3 regions of the Citrobacter europaeus genome follow, and region 2 is predicted to be linked to each of the others. Evidence: predicted binding sites of a transcription regulator. Region 2 holds the regulator's gene; each other region holds the start of a gene.

Region 1 (7,847 bases), 600 kb from region 2:
CCATGCCACCAGAATCTTGGTGATGACCAACGTGCCTGATTTACGTAGCACGGTGCCGGTAGCGCTTAGCTTAATCGACGCCCCCATGCAAAAGAACCAGACTGCCAGGATAGGTACCGTACCGGTGATCATACCGTTGGTAAAGGAGCCGAAATATTTCCCGGCGCCGGGGGAAAAGGTGTGACACAACGCGCCCAGGAAAAGCGGCACCAGCATCATACCGCCTGGGATTTTCTCTATCGTTCGTTTGATCTGCATTTCCATCACCTGTAGACATAAAAATGGGGCAATTTTTATGGGCGATTGCATCTTGCTTTTGAGATGCGCCCGTCTTGATGGAAAGAAGATAGACATTCATAGAGACTATAAAAGTGATCCCACTCGCATAATAAAACCTTGTTTCAATTTAAGTGGATCATCGTTTTTATATTGAGTTTGATCACAAAAAAACCCCCACAAGCATCGCCTGTAGGGGTTTCGTTAATGCGTAGAACTTATTTTTTCGCTGCGAAACGCGCGGCAGCTTCGTCCCAGTTCACCACGTTCCAGAACTCTTTGATGTAGTCCGGGCGACGGTTCTGGAATTTCAGGTAGTAAGCGTGTTCCCAAACGTCCAGGCCCACGATCGGGAAGCCGGAAGCGCCAGAGATAGCTTCACCCATCAGCGGGGAATCCTGGTTAGCGGTGGAAACAACAGCCAGCTTGTCACCTTTCAGAACCAGCCACGCCCAGCCGGAGCCAAAACGGGTTGCCGCAGCTTTTTCAAATTCAGCTTTGAAGTTGTCGACGGAACCGAAGTCACGTTCGATAGCCGCTTTCAGATCGCCCTGCAGCGTAGTACCGGTTTTCAGACCTTTCCAGAACAGGCTGTGGTTAGCGTGGCCGCCCGCGTTATTGCGCAGAACGGTTTTCTTGTCTGCTGGCAGTTGATCCAGTTTAGCGATCAGTTCTTCAGCAGACAGGCTAGCGAATTCAGGCAGGCTCTCCAGCGCAGCGTTCGCGTTGTTTACGTAAGCCTGGTGGTGTTTGGTATGGTGGATTTCCATCGTCTGCTTATCGAAGTGCGGTTCAAGGGCATCATAAGCGTACGGCAGGGATGGCAGTGTATAACTCATAATCATCTCCAGTATTGTCGGGCGGCCAGTGTTAACGCCGCGTAAGCAGTTGGGTCATTATAGTTAATTAAATGATATTGAAAATGATTATCAATGCCGTACTCTTTACATGGTTATTATGCGGTAAAAGTGTGAGCATCATTAGGAAAATCAGGCGAATTTTGCCAACCTGGGTAGAAAACAGGCAGCGACATGAAGGACATGGGAGATAAAGCACGAGATAGTTTGCGAATTATCTCACAAGGAAATCTTGCTATGTCTGTCAATATCGCCCTTTTCGGTATCGGTCTCGACACATACTGGCCCCAGTTTACAGGCCTGGAATCACGTCTTCAGGGCTACCTGCAAACAATTGATGAGCGTCTGACGGCGCAACAAGCCACCGTCATTAATGGCGGCCTGATTGATAACGTCGATAAAGCCGATGCCCTTATCAAACGGTTGCAGCAACAACCAGTCGATGCAGTCTGCCTTTACATCAGCACCTACGCGCTCAGCTCAACGGTGCTACCCCTTGTGCAGAGTATCAATAAACCGGTCATTATTCTGGCCCTACAGCCAGAGCCAGGGCTGCCCTATTCAACTATCCGTCAAATCCCCGATCGGGGCGGGCGAACTGGAGAGTGGCTGGCGCACTGTCAGGCCTGCAGCGCCCCCGAACTGGCAAACGTGTTTAACCGTGCGAATATCCGCTTTCAATTGATCGTTGGTGCATTACAGGGCGATGAGTACGTCTGGCAACAAACTTCGCAGTGGCTGCAAGCCCTTAACGCTTGTCAAATGCTGGCAAGTTGCCAGGTCGGCGTCCTCGGACACTATTATGACGGCATGGTGGACGTTTACAGCAATATGACGAATTTGTCCGCCAAAATGGGCGTCCGCTTTAAGCCACTGGAGATGTGTGAGCTGGCGGAATATCGCGAACAGGTCAGCGAGGCAGACTTCAACACCAAACAACAGGAAATGCATCGTGTGCTTCAGTTGGATGCGACATGCGAACCTGCAGAGCTTGGCCGGGCAATCACCACTGCCTGCGCCATGGATAAACTGATTGCCCAGAATAAACTCGGTGCACTCGCTTATTACTATGAAGGTCGTAACGGTAACGCTTACGAGAACATCATCACCTCAATTATTCTCGGCAACACGCTGCTCACCCACCGTGGTATTCCCGTAGCGGGAGAATATGAAATCAAAAATGTGCTGGCGATGAAAATTCAGCAACTTCTGGGCGCTGGCGGATCATTTTCAGAACCCTATGGTATTGAATTTACCGATGATGTTGTTTTATGGGGACATGATGGTCCGGCACACCCGTTGATGGCGGATGGTCCGGTAAATCTGGTGCCGTTGCCGGTTTATCATGGCAAACCCGGTAAAGGTGTGTCTATTCAGATGACCGTGAAAGCTGGCCCGGTAACCTTTCTTTCGGTAATTGAAGATGCTGAAAATGGGGTGCGTTTACAGTATGCCGAAGGTGAAGCGGTGGCAGGTGAAGTCCTGGATATCGGCAACACCAACAGCCGCTATCGCTTCCCATTATCGGCTCGCGAGTTCACCACGCAGTGGTGCATGGGCGGCCCCGCTCATCATTGCAGCATTGGCCTGGGGCATCATGGTGAGGTGCTGGAAAAACTCGCCTGGCTACTGGGTATTCAGGCAGTAAGAATCTGCTAATCCTCGATATTTCCGCCCTTCTCAAAAAAAGAGGGGCGGAGCCGCATTTGTGATCAACATCCCTTTCATCCCCTGAATTTTGCCAGCATTACTCATCACGCGGCAGCATGCTGAAGGTTAATTCATTGCTCACTCTTTAGACTTTTGAACATCAAAACGGGTGATTTTCATCCTGCCAAATCGATAATTCAAAAGGAAACAGAATGGGTAACGCAATTACGATGGGGATAATATGGCATCTTATCGGTGCCGCTAGTGCCGCTTGTTTCTATGCCCCCTTTAAAAAGGTACAACACTGGTCCTGGGAAACCATGTGGTCCATTGGTGGTTTTGTTTCATGGCTGATCCTTCCCTGGCTCGTCAGCGCGATCCTGCTGCCGGACTTCTGGACCTATTACAGTTCATTCAGCGCGTCCACACTGCTACCGGTATTTTTGTTCGGTGCCATGTGGGGGATTGGTAACATCAACTATGGTCTGACCATGCGCTACCTCGGGATGTCGATGGGGATCGGGATCGCTATCGGTATTACGCTGATTGTTGGCACCTTAATGACGCCAATCATTGCCGGTAAATTTGACGTGCTCATCGGCACACCTGGTGGGCGTATGACCCTGCTCGGTGTGCTGGTCGCCCTGATCGGTGTGGCGATTGTTACCCGCGCCGGACAGTTAAAAGAGCGCAAGATGGGCATCAAAGCCGAAGAGTTCAATTTGAAAAAAGGTCTGATACTGGCGGTGATGTGCGGCTTTTTCTCCGCAGGGATGTCCTTTGCGATGGATGCGGCTAAACCCATGCACGAAGCCGCTGCTGCGCTCGGTATCGATCCGCTGTATGTCGCCCTGCCCAGCTACGTCGTCATCATGGGCGGCGGTGCGGTGATCAATCTGGGATACTGCTTCATTCGTCTGGCAAAAATGAAAAACCTGTCAGTAAAAGCCGACTTCTCGTTAGCCAAACCGCTGATTATCAGCAACATCCTGTTCTCGGCGCTTGCTGGTCTGATGTGGTATCTCCAGTTCTTCTTTTACGCGTGGGGCCATGCAAAAATTCCGGCGCAATATGACTACATGAGCTGGATGCTGCACATGAGCTTCTACGTCCTGTGCGGTGGCATCGTGGGCCTGATCATGAAAGAGTGGAGCAATGCAGGACGCCGGCCGGTCAGCGTGCTAAGCCTTGGTTGCGTGGTGATCATTGTCGCGGCAAACATTGTGGGTCTGGGAATGGCCAGCTAATTATGTTGAGTGCTGAGATGACGCCACTGGCTCGGCGTCATCCCGGTTTCGCGCGTGAACACCACCGAAAAGTAGTTACTGTCCTCAAAGCCGCAGCGCATAGAAATCTCACTAATCATCAACCGGCTATGCTTGAGCAGATACTGAGCATGGCAGACCCGCACCTGGCGCAGATACTGGTTGATGGTCATCCCGGTCTGACTGCGAAACTGCTGGCGCAAAACGCGCTCGCTGCACCGTTCACGCTCGCAAAACTTATCCAGTTCGAACGCATGCTCATGGCTACCGGCTAACGCGGTGATCAGTTTGTCCAACAGCGTTTCACTCGATGTCGCCGGGAGCGTATCTGTGGCGTAACGATGGCGTTTAAGGAGCGTCACCAGTTGCCCGAACAGCAGTTCCGCCATGGTAAAAGCCTGCGCATCACGCTGATTACTTTCATGCTCAAGCTGGCTTATCACCTGCCGGGCCTGGGTCATACCAACGCTACCGAGACGCCAGTGCGGCTGCCGCGGCGTACCGTTAAAGCCGGGGATCGCCCCTTGCCAGTCAACATTCAGCGTCAATCGTTCCGGGCAGTAGATGATATTTTGTAACACCAGGTCGTTAACGGAAGTGTAGGAGTGTTTATCTTCGGCGCGAATGTAAAACAGATCGCCACGGGTTATCCGGTACGGACGTTCGTTGAGAACATGTAACCCATTGCCGCGCCAGACCAGTACCAGTTCGCAAAACTCATGAGTATGTTCAGCAAAGACATCCTGCGGATAACGATCGGCCACGGCGACCGCCTGCTTTTCATGCGCAAAAAAGTCTGATTTCAGAAGGATTAGCTGATTCGCCATCACAATATTCCCTGTCGGATGGCGGCTACGCCTTATCCGACCTACAGATTACGTGACACGTAGGCCGGATAAGGCGTAGCCGCCATCCGGCGTTGAGGGACATGATTATCTGAGATTCGGCGGTAAAAAACGTTGATAGCTTTCGCGTTACTGAAGGCTGCTTCCCGCAATAAGGTCGCGCCCCTGACGAATATCGCGCGGTGACCACTCGAACTCACGGCGGAAAAGCGTCGAAAAGTGGTTACTGTCGCCGAAACCGCAGAGATAAGCGATATCTGTCACGCTGTCATCACTGTGACGAAGCAGATGCCTGGCTTTAATAAGCCGCAGACGGTTAAGGTAGCGCTGCGGCGTTAGTCCTGTCTGCTGTTTAAGCTGGCGGTGCAAAGTGCGTAAAGAGAGCGAAAACTTCTCGGCCAGCGCCTCCCAACACACCTCGTCGGCAAAATTATCTTCCAGCCACGCCATCAGAAGATTAAGCCGCGCGTCGTTATCAGTGGCCGCTTCCATCAGGCTGCTTTTACGCAGCAGCACCAGTAACTGCATAAACAGGATCTCGCGATTTGCCGCCGTCGGCGTATCCATCCCCTCGCCGAGCGCCTCCATCTGCCCCACCAGGTGACGAACCTGCTGCAGTACGCCCTGGTTTACGCGCCAGTGGGAGGGATACTGCCCATTTTGTTCCTGAGGCAAAAGCTGATTCAGCCCAGCCAGAAATTGAAACGCATCCGGAGAGCGATACAGAACGTTGGTCAGGCACAGATTGTCAGTATGTTCATATAAATGCCTGTCATGATCGCGGACGAAACACACCGTCCCGCCGCTAATGGTGTAAGGCTGTCCGTTAAACACATGGATCCCCGTGCCATGCTCGACCACTACAATTTCATGAAAATCATGATGATGCTCAGGAAATGCGGGTTGAGGAAGGCGTGGTTCAATAGCCACTGGCGCTTTACCTGTCGGAAAAAAATCCACGCAATGCAGTACGGTCATGACGGCTCCCCCTGATTAACGAATATGGCTGAATAGTAATTAAGGGTTACTACCCTCACCTTAAATTTTTGACGCCAAAGTGCGTAAACACGGTTAATTCTTCAAGAAATGGCGGGAAAGATCGGGAAATGCGGAAGGCGTCACATCCGCCAAAATCCGCGCTATTAGCGGAAACTGTGAACAACATCACGTTCACCTTTGCCGTGTTGCCAGCCGCTAATTGGGGCTGTCACTGTCAAGAAGGTACGCTTTATCAGGGGTTCTTAGACTGAGTGCAATAAAACTCAGAAGGACCTCGCTATGACTTTTCGCCATTGTGTCGCTGTCGATCTCGGCGCATCCAGTGGGCGCGTAATGCTGGCGCGTTACGACAGTGAACACCGCACCCTGACGCTGCGTGAAATCCACCGCTTCATTAACTGTCTGCAAAAAACTGACGGTTTTGATACCTGGGACATCGACAGCCTGGAAAATGACATTCGTCTTGGCCTGAAAAAAGTCTGTGATGAAGGCATTCGGATAGACAGCATCGGCATTGATACCTGGGGCGTAGATTACGTCCTGATCGATAACGCTGGTCAGCGTGTTGGTCTGCCGGTCTCTTACCGTGACAGCCGTACAGCCGGCATTATGGCGCAGGCGATGACGCAGCCGGGTAAAGGTGAAATTTATCGCCGCAGCGGCATTCAGTTTCTGCCCTTTAACACGTTGTATCAGCTGCGTGCACTGGTTGAACAGCAGCCAGAACTGCTCCCGCAGGTGGCTCATGCCCTGCTGATCCCCGATTACTTCAGCTTTCGCCTGACCGGTGAAATGAACTGGGAATACACCAACGCCACCACTACGCAGCTCGTCAATATCAACACCGACGACTGGGATGACACGCTGCTGGCGTGGACCGGGGCAGACAAAGCCTGGTTTGGTCGCCCGACGCACCCGGGGAACGTAATTGGCCACTGGATTTGCCTACAGAAAAATCGCATTCCGGTCGTGGCCGTCGCCAGTCACGACACCGCCAGTGCGGTAATTGCTTCGCCGTTGGCCGACAAAAACAGCGCGTATCTTTCTTCCGGTACCTGGTCGCTGATGGGTTTTGAGAGCAGAACACCGTATACCAACGATGCGGCGCTGGCGGCGAACATCACCAACGAAGGGGGCGCGGAAGGGCGCTACCGCGTACTGAAAAATATTATGGGGTTATGGCTGCTCCAGCGCGTTTTAAAAGAGCGCAAGATTACCGATCTGCCAACGCTTATCGCCGAAACGCAAGCGCTGCCGGCCTGCCAGTTCCTGATAAACCCGAACGACGATCGCTTTATCAATCCCGACGATATGAGTGCCGAAATTCAGGCAGCCTGTCGTGAATCGGGCCAACCCGTTCCCCTGCAAAACGCCGAACTGGCGCGCTGTATCTTCGACAGTCTGGCGTTGCTATACGCCGATATTCTGCAAGAACTGGCGCAGCTGCGAGGCGCAGCGTTTAGCCAACTGCACATCGTCGGTGGCGGCTGCCAGAACGTCTTACTGAACCAGCTGTGCGCGGATGCCTGCGGGATTCGCGTTATGTCCGGCCCGATTGAGGCCTCCACGCTCGGCAATATCGGCATCCAGTTGATGACGCTGGACGAGCTTAACAACGTCGATGATTTCCGTCAGGTAGTACGCGCCAACTACGACCTGACCACCTTTATTCCAAATCCTGAAAGTGAAATTGCCCGCTACCAGGCGCAGTTTCAATCACTACGACAGACAAAGGAGCTTTGCGCATGACCACTCAACTTGAACAAGCCTGGGAACTGGCAAAACTGCGTTTCGCCGCGGTAGGCATTGATGTCGAGGCGGCATTGCGCCAGCTCGATCGTCTGCCGGTCTCCATGCACTGCTGGCAGGGCGATGATGTCGCCGGTTTCGAGAATCCGGAAGGCTCGCTCACCGGCGGTATTCAGGCTACCGGCAACTATCCGGGCAAAGCGCGT
Region 2 (7,847 bases):
GTGCGTCATAGCCCGTTCAAAACCAAAATCATTGCCTTCCATAATGCGTTTCACGGCCGTTCGCTGTTTACCGTTTCTGTTGGCGGGCAGCCGAAATACTCCGACGGCTTTGGACCAAAGCCGGCAGATATCATCCATGTCCCGTTTAACGATCTGCATGCGGTAAAAGCGGTGATGGACGATCACACCTGCGCGGTGGTGGTTGAGCCAATTCAGGGAGAAGGCGGCGTCACTGCGGCTACGCCGGAATTCCTGCAAGGTTTGCGCGAACTCTGTGACCAGCACCAGGCGCTGTTGGTATTTGATGAAGTGCAGAGCGGGATGGGGCGTACCGGCGATTTGTTTGCCTATATGCACTACGGCGTGACGCCGGATATCCTCACCAGCGCGAAGGCGCTCGGCGGCGGTTTCCCGGTGAGCGCGGTGCTGACCACTCAGGAGATTGCCTCCGCGTTCCACGTGGGGTCGCACGGTTCCACGTACGGCGGTAACCCGCTGGCCTGCGCGGTAGCGGGTGCAGCGTTTGATATCATCAACACGCCGGAAGTGCTGGGAGGCATTCAGGCCAAACGTCAGACGTTTGTCCAGCATTTGCACAAGATTGATCAACAGTTCGACATTTTCAGCGATATTCGCGGGATGGGGCTGCTGATTGGCGCCGAGTTGAAGCCGCAGTTTAAAGGCCGGGCGCGCGATTTCCTCTATGCCGCCGCGCACGAAGGGGTGATGGTGCTGAACGCCGGGCCGGACGTAATGCGTTTCGCGCCGTCGCTGGTGGTAGAGCAGGCGGATATCGATGAAGGGATGCAGCGTTTCGCGCAGGCTGTCGCGAAGGTGGTGGGCTGATTGCCGGATGGCGGCGCGAGCGCCTTATCCGGCCTACAGGGTAAGGTGTGATTCGTAGGCCGGATAAGCGTAGCGCATCCGGCAAATCTTTTAACCCTTCATGTCCCGTAGTCGGCGGCTCAGCCAGATCCCGTGGTGCGGTCGCTGACGCCATGCTACCGACGAAATGGTATGCATGGTGTTCAGATGCCCAAGAACCCGTTGCAGATGCTGCTCAAGAGTGCTTAACGGACCGTGGGACAGCATCTCCGGCGCTTCGAGAATATTCACATCGCCCGAGCTTCCCGGTCCGTCATACTCCAGCCGCTGCTGACAGCGCTGAAGCGCAATTTCACAGGATTCCAGATACCGCTGCGCCAAATCCGGCGTCAGCATCGTATGTTCCCTTGCCAGCGTGGTCATCGCGTTAATGTGTTCGACGATGAACTGGCTGTGCGTGACCCACAGTTTCATGTCCGCAAGGTAGTGCGAGTTGAATCCTGGCTCCTGCATCGCCTGGTTCAGTGAGTTGAACAGCGTGTTCTGCGCCTGGTTAACCCGCATGCGTTGATACGCCAGCGGCGTGGCCTGCGGATCGTTGCTGAGGATCAGGCGAATGGCCTCCTGGTCGGCTTCTAACGCGTCGTGGGCGTTCTTACGCAACAGACCGCTCTGCCACTGTGGCCACAGCCAGAGCGTGCCGCCAAAGGCGATTAGGCAGCCAATGATCGTATCGACAAACCGCGGCACGATAAACTGTTCCCCGTTCAGCGTCAGCAGTTGCAGGGTGTAAACTGCCGTGACCGTAAAGCCGACGGTAGCCCAGCCGTAATTTTTACGGATGATCAGATAGCTCACCAGGGTTATCAGCAGCATGGCTGCCAGCGTGAAACCTTCCGGAATATGAAAGTGCAGCGTGACGCCGGCAATCACCAGCCCAACGAGCGTACCGACCGACCGATGTAAGATGCGTACCCGGGTCGCCCCGTAGCCATTTTGCGTGACGAACAGAATAGTCATTAAAATCCAGTAGGGCTTTGGCAGGTGTAAGGCGCTGCCCATCAGGCTGGCGATACTCAACATAACGCAGATGCGTCCGGCATTGCGCAGCGCTGGAGATTTCAACGACAGATAGTTTTTCAGGGCTGGGATCAACGGCAACCGACGCTGCTTGTCAGCCATCAAGTCACGGGCATACAACGGGCGCTGGGTGCGTAGCACGCGGGCAATACGGCTAAAGTGCCAGTAGCAAAATTGTCCCACCGGGTTGTCCGGATGCTGCCTGGCGATTTTCTCCAGTGTGCCAATCTGTTTTTCCATCGAGAAACGGGTCGGCAAACGGTGATACAAAATATCATCGGCCAGTACCCGAAGGCGTTCGGCTACGGTACGCGCATTCCAGCGAATCACCTGCTCCGCATGGCTACGCTCGACCAGCTTTTGCACCTCTTCCGGCTGGTGGAGGCTAACGGAAATATGCTCTTGTAAATCGAGCGCCTCCTGAAAGGCACGCAGCAGGCGCTTGTAATCGTTGTTGCGATGCGCCGACAGCATATGCATTTGCTGATAACACTGGGTAATCAGATCCACTGCCTTTTGTTGGCGAACCAGCAGGGGAGGCAGCGCTTTTTCTGGGTCGGCATGCTGGGTCAGCATGCTGTACTTAGTTTCACAGTAATCGGCTAATTCACGATACAACAGGCTGAGCGATTCACGGAGCGGCTGTTCGCGCCACATCCAAAACCAGAACCAGTTGAACAGGCCATACCATAACGTGCCCAGCGCGTAGATCAGCAGCGGCTCCCAGACGGGCATGTTGCCGGCCAGGCTTAGCGTGAAAATCGCTGCGATAAGTGAGGCAGGCAATAGTCGCGCATGCAAAGGGCTCAACTCGGCGGTTACACCAAGAATTAGCGTCAGGCCGGTGAGGATAAGCGGCAGTGGTATATCTTTTGCCAGCAGTAATTGCATGATCAAACTGCATCCGGCAAACAAAGACGCGCCAATAGCTAAACGTTTGAAAAAGCGCTTATGCGGGGTATCAAGACCGGCAATGTTGCAGCAGGCAGGGACCAGGGAGAAGAGGAGGCCCAGATGAAGCTGACCGATGATCAGACCAACAGCCACAGGTAAACATAGCACCAGCGTCTGCCGTAGTGCGTAGTTGATCTCTGGGTGGTATATCAGTCTTCGCCACATCGGTGCAAACAAAAGTGGCGCATTACTGGGTAACGCGCCACTTCGATGGGGTTAACGGGTGCCGTAGACGACGATAGTCTTACCGTGTGCGGAGATCAGGTTCTGATCTTCCAGCATCTTCAGAATACGGCCGACGGTCTCACGGGAGCAGCCAACGATCTGGCCGATTTCCTGACGGGTGATTTTAATCTGCATGCCGTCCGGGTGGGTCATCGCATCAGGCTGTTTCGCCAGATTCAGCAGAGTCTGCGCGATACGACCAGTTACGTCGAGGAAGGCGAGGTTGCCGACTTTTTCAGACGTGACCTGCAGACGACGAGCCATCTGAGAAGACAGGCGCATCAGAATATCCGGGTTGACCTGGATTAATTGGCGAAATTTTTTGTAGGAAATTTCAGCGACTTCACATGCGGTTTTGGCACGTACCCAGGCGCTACGTTCCTGACCTTCTTCGAAGAGGCCTAATTCACCAATAAAATCGCCCTGATTCAGATAAGAAAGGATCATTTCTTTCCCTTCTTCATCTTTGATCAGCACTGCCACTGAGCCTTTAACGATGTAATACAACGTTTCCGCTTTTTCACCCTGGTGAATCAGCGTGCTCTTCGATGGGTACTTATGAATATGGCAATGAGACAAGAACCATTCGAGAGTCGGGTCTGTTTGCGGTTTGCCAAGCACCATGCGCGGTTATCCTCTGTTATAAGCTGTCTCCAGAGCCAGAAAACGACGCTGCCTCTGGGTTTGCAAAAATGTGCTTCCCGCTACCTGGGAAGGGGGCTACTAAAAATATACTGCAGCCTGTAATGTGATGTCCTCTGCATACATGCAGTACGTCAATGTATTACTGTAGCATCCCGACTGTTTTAGCATAGCTTTCGCCGTGTGTCTCCTGGTGTCTCGCTTCAGCATGACGCAGGTCGCCTTCCATTGCGAGAATTGTTATGTGCGCGTAATCTGTCAGGAAAATTGAAACATTGGAGTTACGAAATATGCAAGCGCGTGTAAAGTGGGTTGAAGGGTTAACCTTCCTCGGTGAGTCCGCCTCTGGCCACCAAATTCTGATGGACGGTAACTCCGGTGATAAAGCGCCGAGCCCGATGGAAATGGTATTAATGGCGGCGGGCGGTTGTAGCGCAATTGATGTGGTATCGATCCTGCAAAAGGGTCGTCAGGATGTGACCAACTGCGAAGTGAAACTGACCTCAGAGCGTCGTGATGAAGCGCCGCGCCTGTTTACCCACATCAACCTGCATTTCATCGTAACGGGTAACGATCTGAAAGATGCATCAGTCTCACGCGCAGTCGACCTTTCAGCGGAAAAATATTGCTCCGTGGCACTGATGCTGGAAAAGGCGGTGAACATTACCCACTCCTATGAAGTGGTTGCCGCGTAATCCCTGACGCCGGATAATGTTGATTCGTAGGCCCGATAAGCGAAGCGCCATCGGGCACTTTCCACGCCTCACCCTATCTTTTTGCCTTCCATCAGTCGCTGGACCAGCGGCAGCATAATCAATTCCATCGCCAGGCCCATCTTGCCGCCCGGCACGACCAATGTATTGATGTGGGAAATGAATGAGCCCTGCAGCATGGCCAGTAGCCACGGGAAGTCGATCCCTTCCAGGTTACGAAAATGAATCACGACAAAGCTTTCATCCAGAGACGGGATACTCTTGGCGGCAAAGGGGTTAGAGGTATCGACGGTCGGTACGCGCTGGAAGTTAATATGCGTCCGGGAGAACTGCGGCGTGATGTAATTGATGTAATCGTCCATTGATCGCACCACCGAGTCCATCACCGCTTCACGCGAGTGTCCACGCTCGCTGGTATCGCGAGTCAGTTTCTGGATCCATTCCAGGTTTACGATCGGCACCACGCCAACCAGCAGATCGACATGTTGGGCCACGTTTTGCTGTGGGGTGACGACGCCGCCGTGCAGTCCTTCATAAAACAGGACATCCGTCGGTTCAGGCAGCGGCTGCCAGGGCGTGAAAGTCCCTGGCACCTGGTTCCACGGTACGGCCTCATCGTAAGTGTGCAGATATTTTCGCGACTGGCCTTTGCCCGTCTGACCGTATTCGATGAAAGTTTGTTCCAGCAGACCGAAGTCATTAGCTTCGGGGCCGAAATAGCTGATATGCCGCCCGGCATCGCGCGCTTTGCGAATCGCCATGTCCATTTCCGGACGGGTATAGCGATGAAAACTGTCACCTTCCACCTCGGCGGCACGCAGATTTAACTGCGCGAAAATTTTACGAAACGCGAGGCTGGTGGTGGTGGTCCCCGCGCCGCTGGATCCTGTTACCGCAATCACCGGATGTTTGGCAGACATAACAACTCCATGAAATGGTTATAATTATAGTAAAGTCGGCCGGCGGCTACGGATTACTCGTGAATCTGCTTCCTCGGCATAATATTGACCGTTTCATGCAGTTCAGACCACACCAGCACGGCTTCACCTGATTGTAGTTGGCGTTTGACGTCGGCGACTTTTTGTTCGAGCGAACGTTCATGTTCACCATAATCGGTGCCTTCACGCAAGACAAAGCTTTCAATCAGATTGTCCAGCGCGTCCGGGGAGATATCTTGCCAGGGGATGATCATGATGAGACCTCCAGATACGTTGTCAGCCAGTCGGGGATTCTGGATTCCAGCCACATCTCAGGATGGCGTACCGTGCCGCCAATGAATCCGACGTGGCCACCGTGTTCAGTCAACTGATACTCCACCTGCGAAGGCAGGTTTTCCGGTTTCGGGATCACGTGATGATCCATAAACGGATCGTCCTTGGCATGGATAATCAGCGTGGGTTTGGCGATCTGGTTGAGCAACGGCATGGCGCTACACTGACGATAATAGTCTATAGCATCGGCGAAACCGTGGATTTTGGCGGTGATCAGATCGTCAAAATCGCGAATGCGACGCAGAGATTTCAATTGGGACAGACTTACCGGCAGCGAGCCTGGATAGGCCTCAAGCTTACGCGAGGCATTGGCTTTCAACAGATTGAGCAGGTAGCGCTGATAGACCCGAGAGAATCCCTTGTCCATATGGTAACTACAGGCTTCCAGCACGAAAGGCGCGGAGACGATAACGGCGGCATCAATTGGAATCTCGTTGCCTTCTTTGGCCAGCAGGCAGGCCAGCATGTTGCCACCGAGCGAATAGCCCACCGCTGCGGTCGGCACGCGACCGAACTCACGCTCCAGCCAGTGTAAAAACCAGGTGCCATCTTCTGTTTCGCCCGAATGATAAATGCGGTTCAGACGATTGGGTTCACCGCTGCAGCCGCGAAAATGCATTACCACGCCCAGCCAGCCGCGCTTTTGCGCCGCTTCAATCAGGCCATGTGCGTACGGGCTGTTCAGACTACCTTCCAGACCGTGAAAAACCACCAGGCGCGGTTTGTGTTTCGCCTGTTGCGGATCTTCACTCCACGCCAGATCGACAAAATCACCATCGGGCAATTCCAGACGCTGCCAGTGGGCGTCGAACTTCACCTTGCGGCGAATTAAGCGCGGCAGCATCGTCTGCAGATGGCGGTTACTGATACCGCGCATCGGGCGGAATTCTCGCGAATCGTCGGTAGGTGGGGTCATTTCTGTGGACGTGATTTCAACCATAACACCAGAGCAATTAATAATCGGAAAGAATAACTATACCGCGCACAGCGCGTGCGGGTTAGCCAATATGTGATTTTGTCGCTAGTCAGCCAGCAGGTTACGCGAGCCTGGGCCACAACTACATAAACGAAACGTAGGCCTGATAAGACGCGCGAGCGTCGTCATCAGGCATTTTCGGCTCAGGAGCCGGATGGCGGCTTCGCCTTATCAGGCACTCATGACTATTCGGCCAGCATCTGCTCAAGCTGTTCCTGCGCTTCCAGCCAGGCCATCTCGCACTCTTCCAGTCCGGATTTTGCACTGGCCTGCTGCTGCAGGCATGCGGTGAGTTCGGCTTTGCGGCTTTGGTCATACAGTTCGCTGTCGCCGAGTTTTTCTTCCGCCTGCGCCAGCTGTGCGTGCAGTTTCTCCATCTCTTTTTCCAGACGGGTAATCTCTTTACGCAGCGGCTGCGTCAGGGTGCGCAATTCAGCTTCGCGACGCTTCTGGTCTTTACGCGCCTGGGCGCTGTTAACGCTCTCTTTTGCCGGTTCGTCGCTCTGGTTTTCTTGTTTTTGCACATCGCTCAGCCACTGCTGATAATCCTCCAGATCGCCGTCAAACGGCTCGACTTTTTTGTCGTGCACCAGATAGAGGTCATCGGTGGTGGAGCGAATCAGGTGACGGTCGTGCGAGACCACGACCAGCGCGCCTTCGAAATCGATCAACGCTTCGGTCAGCGCCTGGCGCATATCAAGGTCCAGGTGGTTGGTCGGTTCATCAAGCAGGAGCAGGTTCGGGCGCTGCCAGACGATCAACGCCAGCACCAGACGCGCTTTTTCACCACCGGAGAAGCGGCGAGTTTCTTCGCTGACTTTATCGCCCTGGAAGCCGAATCCGCCGAGGTAGTCCCGCAGTTTCTGCTCCAGCTCCTGCGGCGCCATGCGCGCCAGGTGCTGAATAGGCGATTCATCGGCGCGTAAAAACTCCAACTGGTGCTGCGCGAAGTAGCCCAGCTTGATACCTTTCGCCAGGCCAATCTCGCCGCTAATGGGGGCCAGTTCGCCGGCCAGCAGCTTGATCAGCGTCGATTTACCCGCGCCGTTGCGACCGAGCAGGCCGATGCGGGAACCCGGCACCAGATTCAGTTTGATCGAATCGAGAATGACGCGATCGCCGTAGCCAGCGCTGACCTTTTCCATCTTCAGCAGTGGATTC
Region 3 (7,847 bases), 1.2 Mb from region 2:
ATCGATACGCATTGTCATTTTGATTTCCCACCGTTTACCGGCGATGAATCTGCCAGCATTCAGCGCGCGGCTGACGTCGGCGTGCAAAGCATTATCGTTCCGGCCACCCAGGCGGCGAATTTTCCCCGCGTACTGGCGTTAGCGGAACATTATCCTTCATTGTTTGCTGCCCTGGGGCTGCACCCGATTGTCATTGAACAGCATGGTGATGATTGCCTGGAACAGTTGCAGCAGGCGCTGGATAAGCGTCCCAAAAAGCTGGTGGCAGTAGGCGAAATTGGGCTGGATCTGTATCGGGACGATCCGCAATTCGACAAGCAAGAGCGGCTGCTGGAAGCGCAGCTTAAGCTGGCGAAGCGTTACGAATTGCCGGTGATCCTGCATTCGCGGCGCACTCATGACAAGCTGGCGATGCACCTTAAACGCCATGCTTTGCCACGAACAGGCGTGGTGCATGGGTTTTCCGGAAGCGTGCAGCAGGCCGAACGCTTTGTGCAACTGGGGTACAAAATTGGCGTGGGCGGCACCATTACTTATCCGCGCGCCAGTAAAACCCGCGAGGTTATGGCGCAACTGCCGCTGGACTCGCTGCTGCTGGAAACCGACGCGCCGGATATGCCGCTCAACGGCTTTCAGGGACAGCCCAACCGCCCTGAGCAGGTAGTCAGAGTGTTTGACGTCTTATGCGAGCTGCGCCCGGAACCTGCAGATGTGATCGCTGACGCGCTGTATCGCAATACGACCGCGTTGTTTACTGTGTGATTGTTGCGTGCCGGATGCGACGCAAAAGCGTCTTATCCGGCCTACGGACTGACCTCATGTGTAGGCCGGATAAGGCATAGCCGCCATCCGGCATTTCACAGGTACAGCGCTGGGAAGATCATATTATTCACACCGCGTTCGCGTAGCCCTTGCGCCAGTTGCTCGACATCCTCCGGCGTTGCACTCGGCCAGTCTTTCGCTTCGCCATACACCCCGTGCGCATGAAAGGCATTCAGCCGTACCGGTACATCACCTGCACGCTTGATAAACGCCGCCAGCGCATCGATATGCTGCAGATAATCCACCTGACCAGGAATCACCAGCAGGCGCAGCTCCGCCAGTTTTCCCTGCCCGGACAAAAAGGTAATGCTCTGTTTAATCAGCGTGTTATCGCGGCCAGTTAGCTGTCGATGACACTCGCTGTCCCAGGCTTTTAAATCAAGCATCACGCCGTCGCACACCGGCAACAATTTTTGCCAGCCGGTTTCGCTTAGCATGCCGTTGCTGTCTACCATGCAGGTCAGGTGTTGCAACTGTGGATCGGTTTTGATCGCGCTAAACAGCGCCACGATAAACGGCAACTGGGTGGTTGCTTCGCCGCCGCTGACCGTAATTCCCTCAATAAACAGCACTACCTTGCGAATATGCTCCAGCACCTCATCAACGCTCATGTTCTGCGCCATCGGCGTGGCCTGCTGGGGGCACATGTGCAGGCAGGTATCGCACTGCTGACACACGTCGGACTGCCACCATACTTTCCCCGCGCTCAGGCTCAGCGCTTCATGCGGGCAATGCAGTACACACTCCCCGCAGTCGTTGCAGCGCCCCATCGTCCACGGGTTGTGGCAATTTTTACAGCGCAGATTACATCCTTGCAGAAACAGAGCCAGGCGACTGCCCGGCCCGTCGACGCAGGAGAAAGGAATCAGCCTACTTACTGAAGCGCATCTGCTGTTCATGGCTAATCACGCGAGGTTGTCGTTCCAGAATGCGCGTATTGCGCGCGGCTTCTTCGCCAAGCCAGGTGGTGTTGGTGCGTGAACCTGCGGCACGATATTTTTCCAGATCCGACAGGCGGACCATATAGCCGGTGACGCGGACCAGATCGTTGCCGCTCACGTTGGCGGTAAACTCGCGCATTCCGGCTTTAAACGCCCCGAGGCACAGTTGCACCAGCGCCTGAGGATTACGTTTGATGGTTTCATCCAGCGTGAGAATGTCGCTGATCCCGGCGTGATAAAACGCGTGATGCGGCGCGACGGTTTGCAGATGGGTGATCGGGTCCGGCTCATCGCCGTAGGGCAGACGCGCGCCCGGCGTGGTGCCGATGTCAGAACTGATCCCTGACTGTGCATGCAGCATCGCACGCTGATTCCAGCCATATTTCACCGGAGTGCTTTCGACAAACTCCGCCAGTTGGGCGCTGATACGATAGCCGAGCTGATTGGCGAACGCATCTTTGCCGTAGCGCGCGTTCTCCCCCGCCTTATCGCACAGCAGGTTCACCGCCTCCGCCAGGCCATACATGCCGAACATAGGCACAAAACGTTCGGGATCAATCAACCCTTCCTGCACGAGGAAGCTATTCTCAAAGAAATGTGATTTTTCATAAAGGAATTCACATCGTGAATCAATGATGGCGATTTGCTGTTGGCAATAGTGCGGTAGGGTGCGCGTAAAGAAGTCATCGACAGAGGTACTGCGCTCTGCAATGGCTTTCAGATTAAGCCTGACCAGCGTGCTTCCGCCTCCGGCGAGCGGCAACGAGTTGTAACAGCTGACGACGCCATACTGACATTTTGTGAAAATTTTATCATTTTCAGGGCCGTTGGAAATGTGCGGCTTACTGCACTCGCAGATATTTTGCGCCACGTTGAGCAGCAGATCGTCAGGGGTAATTTGCGGATCATAAATAAATGTCAGATTAGGTGAAACCTGCTTTAGCTCTGCATCTGCACGTAAAATCGCTCGGGTGACTGGCGTATCGGCGGGGCCGATGTTGGCATGCATAAACGCGTCTGGCAGGGTTCTGTCGAGATAACGCCAGAAACGTTTTATTCGAATATCGATCTCTTCTTGTGTTAGAATTCTAACATATGGTTGCAACAGGGCGTCGAGCTGACCGAGATAGACCGGCATTGAGGTCACTGACGGAACGTGGTGGTACAGGATGGTGAGCAAGGACAACGCATCATCAAGATCGCTGGCGCCTTCCAGCTCCAGCCACGATGAACCGTTGGCCAGAAAACGCGCATAGTCGGGTAAGACATAGCGCGGTTTGAACGGGGCGTGACCTTCGTACATATCGCAGATCACCCCGTCATCCAGCGCCTGGCGTGCCTCAGCAGGCAGTTGCGGATAAGGCAGCGCGTTTTCAGCCTCCAGCGCCAGAAAATGGCGTTTCTGCTCAGGGCTGAGCACCGGACTGGTCACGATTTGTTGGCAACGCTGTTGCAGCGCGAGTTCGCTTGAAGTGGGCATCGTTGATTCCTTTTTATCCCGATGGTGTAACGCCATTGTAGAAAGCAACGCCGCCACAACCTTTGATCCGGATGCGCCTGATGCCACCGCATCCCCTCAGGAAAGGTTATTTATTTGAAGTAGATCTCATTAGAGTAATGCAAATCTGTATGTGGTTTTCATTAACTGTGATGTATATCGAAGTGTAATAGCGAGCGGATGTTAGAATACTAACAAACTCGCAAGGTGAAATTTTATACGGCGATGCCGTTGGAGAATGTTATGACCGATTTAACAGCAAGCAGCCTGCGTGCACTGAAACTGATGGACCTGACCACCCTGAATGATGACGACACCAATGAAAAAGTGATCGCGCTGTGTCATCAGGCGAAGACCCCGGTTGGCAACACGGCAGCAATTTGCATCTATCCACGTTTCATTCCTGTTGCGCGTAAGACTCTGAAAGAGCAGGGCACGCCGGACATCCGTATTGCCACCGTCACCAACTTCCCGCACGGCAACGACGACATCGAGATTGCGCTGGCTGAAACCCGCGCGGCGATAGCCTACGGTGCAGATGAAGTTGACGTGGTGTTCCCGTATCGTGCGCTGATCGCGGGTAACGAGCAGGTTGGTTTTGATCTGGTTAAAGCCTGTAAAGACGCGTGCGCGGCGGCAAACGTGCTGCTGAAAGTGATCATCGAAACCGGTGAACTGAAAGAAGAAGCCCTGATTCGCAAAGCGTCTGAAATCTCCATCAAAGCCGGTGCTGATTTCATCAAAACCTCTACCGGTAAAGTGCCGGTCAATGCGACCCCTGAAAGCGCTCGCATCATGATGGAAGTGATCCGCGACATGGGTGTTTCTAAAACCGTAGGTTTCAAACCGGCTGGCGGCGTGCGTACTGCAGAAGATGCACAGCAGTTCCTGGCGATTGCCGACGAACTGTTTGGCGCTGACTGGGCTGATTCTCGTCACTATCGTTTTGGCGCATCCAGCCTGCTGGCGAGCCTGCTGAAAGCGCTGGGTCATGGCGACGGTAAGAGCGCAAGCAGCTACTAAGTTTGAATTGCCCATCGTAGGCCGGATAAGGCGCAGCCGCCATCCGGCATCAGTACGACTGCCGGGTGCGCGTTGCTTACCCGGCCTACAACGGCTTGGATTATTAAGAGTAATCATTCATTGCAGTGGGTTTTCCGCAGCATTTAACCTGATTAATCGGGGGTTACCGTGTTTCTCGCACAAGAAATTATTCGTAAAAAACGTGATGGTCATGCGCTGAGCGATGAAGAAATTCGTTTCTTTATCAATGGTATTCGCGACAACACCATCTCTGAAGGACAAATCGCCGCCCTGGCGATGACCATTTTCTTCCACGATATGACAATGCCTGAGCGAGTTTCGCTGACCATGGCAATGCGTGATTCAGGAACCGTGCTGGACTGGAAAAGCCTGCAGCTGAACGGCCCGATTGTGGATAAACACTCTACCGGCGGCGTGGGTGACGTAACGTCACTGATGTTAGGCCCGATGGTTGCTGCCTGTGGCGGCTATATTCCGATGATCTCCGGGCGTGGCCTGGGGCACACCGGCGGTACGCTCGATAAACTGGAAGCGATTCCTGGGTTTGATATCTTCCCGGACGACGCGCGTTTCCGTGAAATTATTAAAGACGTGGGTGTGGCGATTATTGGGCAAACCAGCTCGCTCGCACCGGCGGATAAACGTTTTTATGCCACCCGCGATATTACCGCGACCGTGGATTCCATTCCGCTGATTACCGGCTCCATCCTGGCGAAAAAGCTGGCGGAAGGGCTGGATGCGTTGGTGATGGATGTGAAAGTAGGCAGCGGCGCCTTTATGCCGACCTACGAGCTTTCTGAAGCCCTTGCCGAAGCGATTGTCGGCGTGGCGAACGGGGCGGGTGTACGTACCACCGCGCTGTTAACCGATATGAACCAGGTACTGGCCTCGAGCGCTGGTAACGCGGTAGAAGTCCGCGAAGCGGTGCAGTTCCTGACCGGTGAATACCGCAATCCACGTCTGTTAGACGTCACCATGGCGCTGTGCGTGGAAATGCTGATCTCCGGCAAACTGGCGAAAGATGACGCTGAAGCCCGTGCGAAATTGCAGGCGGTGTTGGATAACGGTAAAGCGGCAGAGATTTTTGGTCGCATGGTTGCGGCGCAGAAAGGACCGACCGATTTCGTCGAAAATTATGCGAAGTACCTGCCGACGGCAATGCTCAGCAAAGCGGTATATGCTGATACCGAAGGCTTTGTTAGCGCCATGGATACTCGTGCGCTGGGAATGGCGGTCGTTTCCATGGGCGGCGGTCGTCGTCAGGCTTCGGACACCATTGATTACAGCGTTGGCTTTAGCGACATGGCGCGTTTGGGCGACAGTGTAGATGGACAGCGTCCGCTGGCGGTGATCCACGCGAAAGATGAAGCCAGCTGGCAGGAAGCGGCGAAAGCGGTCAAAGCGGCAATCAGCCTTGACGATAAAGCGCCAGAAATTACACCGACAGTCTATCGTCGTATAACCGAATAACTGTATACTGATCTGATCGCTTTTTTGCGGCGCAAAAGGTACGGAGATTAATATGAAACGTGCATTTATTATGGTGCTGGACTCCTTTGGTATTGGTGCGACTGAAGATGCGGATCGCTTTGGCGACGTAGGCTCAGACACTATGGGACACATTGCAGAAGCCTGTGCGAAAGGTGAAGCTGACAATGGTCGCAAAGGCCCACTGACTCTGCCTAACCTGACCCGTCTGGGCCTGGTGAAAGCTCACGAAGGTTCTACCGGTAAAATTGCTGCTGGCATGGACGGTAACGCGGAAGTCATTGGCGCCTATGCATGGGCGCATGAACTCTCTTCCGGGAAAGATACACCGTCTGGTCACTGGGAAATCGCCGGTGTTCCGGTTCTGTTTGACTGGGGTTATTTCTCCGATCATGAAAACAGCTTCCCGCAGGAACTGCTGGATAAGCTGGTAAAACGTGCCAACCTGCCGGGCTACCTCGGCAACTGCCACTCTTCCGGTACCGTGATTTTGGATCAACTGGGTGAAGAGCATATGAAAACCGGCAAGCCGATTTTCTATACCTCCGCTGACTCCGTGTTCCAGATTGCCTGCCACGAAGAGACTTTTGGCCTGGATAAACTCTACGAGCTGTGCGAAATCGCCCGTGAGGAACTGACCGAAGGTGGTTACAACATCGGTCGTGTTATCGCACGTCCGTTTATCGGTGATAAAGCCGGTAACTTCCAGCGTACCGGTAACCGTCACGATCTGGCCGTTGAGCCGCCAGCACCGACCGTGCTGCAGAAACTGGTCGACGAGAAAGACGGTCACGTGGTTTCCGTCGGTAAAATCGCGGATATCTACGCTAACTGCGGCATCACTAAAAAAGTGAAAGCCACCGGTCTGGACGCGCTGTTCGACGCCACCATCAAAGAGATGAAAGAAGCCGGTGATAAGACCATCGTCTTCACCAACTTCGTTGATTTCGACTCTTCATGGGGACATCGTCGCGATATCGCCGGTTACGCCGCGGGTCTGGAACTGTTTGACCGCCGTCTGCCAGAGCTGATGGAGCTGGTAGGAGAAGATGACATTCTGATCCTGACCGCCGACCACGGCTGCGACCCGAGCTGGACCGGCACTGACCACACCCGAGAGCACATTCCGGTACTGGTCTACGGCCCGAAAGTTAAACCTGGCTCTTTAGGTCACCGTGAAACCTTCGCGGATATCGGTCAGACGCTGGCGAGCTACTTTGGTACGTCGCCGATGGACTACGGTAAAAACATGCTGTAATACCCGTTGTCTTTCGCGCTGTAGATGCGTTGACTTCATTCGCTCACCCCGGTCACATAGTGAATCTATGCTCCCGGGGATACACGAATTCGTCGCCTTCCTACAACGCGAAATCCTTAGGGTATTTGGATACGTTTTGTAGGCCTGATAAGGCGTAGTCGCCATCAGGCAATAACAACGAAATAAGGATAAAAAATGGCAACTCCACATATTAATGCAGAAATGGGTGATTTCGCTGACGTCGTATTGATGCCGGGCGACCCGCTGCGTGCAAAGCATATTGCTGAAACTTTCCTCGAAGATGTTCGTGAAGTGAACAACGTGCGCGGCATGTTAGGTTTCACCGGTACTTACAAAGGCCGTAAGATCTCCGTAATGGGCCACGGTATGGGTATCCCGTCCTGTTCCATCTACACCAAAGAGTTGATCACCGATTTCGGCGTGAAGAAAATCATTCGCGTAGGTTCCTGCGGCGCTGTGCGTATGGACGTTAAACTGCGTGACGTGGTTATCGGTATGGGCGCCTGCACCGACTCCAAAGTTAACCGTATCCGTTTTAAAGATCATGACTTCGCCGCTATCGCTGATTTCGACATGGTGCGTAACGCGGTTGATGCGGCAAAAGCGCTGGGCGTAGACGCGCGCGTGGGCAACCTGTTCTCCGCTGACCTGTTCTACTCTCCGGACGGCGAAATGTTCGACGTGATGGAAAAATACGGCGTGCTGGGCGTGGAAATGGAAGCGGCGGGCATCTACGGCGTCGCGGCTGAGTTTGGTGCGAAAGCGCTGACCATCT

The links. The regulator CRP, encoded in region 2, controls carbon source genes, mostly activating them, when cyclic AMP is high. The targets are predictions, from matches to a motif close to ATGTGANNNNNNTCACAT.
Region 1: rhaS (HTH-type transcriptional activator RhaS) is a predicted target of CRP. The motif match lies at 6,000-6,017, and genes of this name have one in related genera.
Region 3: deoC (deoxyribose-phosphate aldolase) is a predicted target of CRP. The motif match lies at 3,356-3,373, and genes of this name have one in related genera.

What each region holds. Positions count from the first base shown of each region.
Region 1 is NZ_CP148084.1:4,917,175-4,925,021, forward strand. Features, by position in the region: gene kdgT (2-keto-3-deoxygluconate transporter) at 1-258, opposite strand, end outside; gene sodA (superoxide dismutase [Mn]) at 495-1,115, opposite strand; gene WHR59_RS23020 (L-fucose/L-arabinose isomerase family protein) at 1,371-2,792, shown strand; gene rhaT (L-rhamnose/proton symporter RhaT) at 2,996-4,030, shown strand; gene rhaR (HTH-type transcriptional activator RhaR) at 4,027-4,875, opposite strand; gene rhaS (HTH-type transcriptional activator RhaS) at 5,023-5,871, opposite strand; gene rhaB (rhamnulokinase) at 6,172-7,641, shown strand; gene rhaA (L-rhamnose isomerase) at 7,638-7,847, shown strand, end outside.
Region 2 is NZ_CP148084.1:390,771-398,617, forward strand. Features, by position in the region: gene argD (bifunctional acetylornithine/succinyldiaminopimelate transaminase) at 1-846, shown strand, start outside; gene WHR59_RS01815 (YccS/YhfK family putative transporter) at 937-3,024, opposite strand; gene crp (cAMP-activated global transcriptional regulator CRP) at 3,076-3,708, opposite strand; gene WHR59_RS01825 (OsmC family protein) at 4,017-4,421, shown strand; gene WHR59_RS01830 (phosphoribulokinase) at 4,490-5,359, opposite strand; gene WHR59_RS01835 (YheU family protein) at 5,413-5,631, opposite strand; partial or broken gene WHR59_RS01840 (hydrolase) at 5,628-6,696, opposite strand; gene WHR59_RS01845 (ABC transporter ATP-binding protein) at 6,872-7,847, opposite strand, start outside.
Region 3 is NZ_CP148084.1:4,326,238-4,334,084, reverse strand. Features, by position in the region: gene WHR59_RS20280 (metal-dependent hydrolase) at 1-762, shown strand, start outside; gene WHR59_RS20275 (YjjW family glycine radical enzyme activase) at 858-1,721, opposite strand; gene WHR59_RS20270 (YjjI family glycine radical enzyme) at 1,693-3,243, opposite strand; gene deoC (deoxyribose-phosphate aldolase) at 3,505-4,284, shown strand; gene deoA (thymidine phosphorylase) at 4,453-5,775, shown strand; gene deoB (phosphopentomutase) at 5,828-7,051, shown strand; gene deoD (purine-nucleoside phosphorylase) at 7,247-7,847, shown strand, end outside.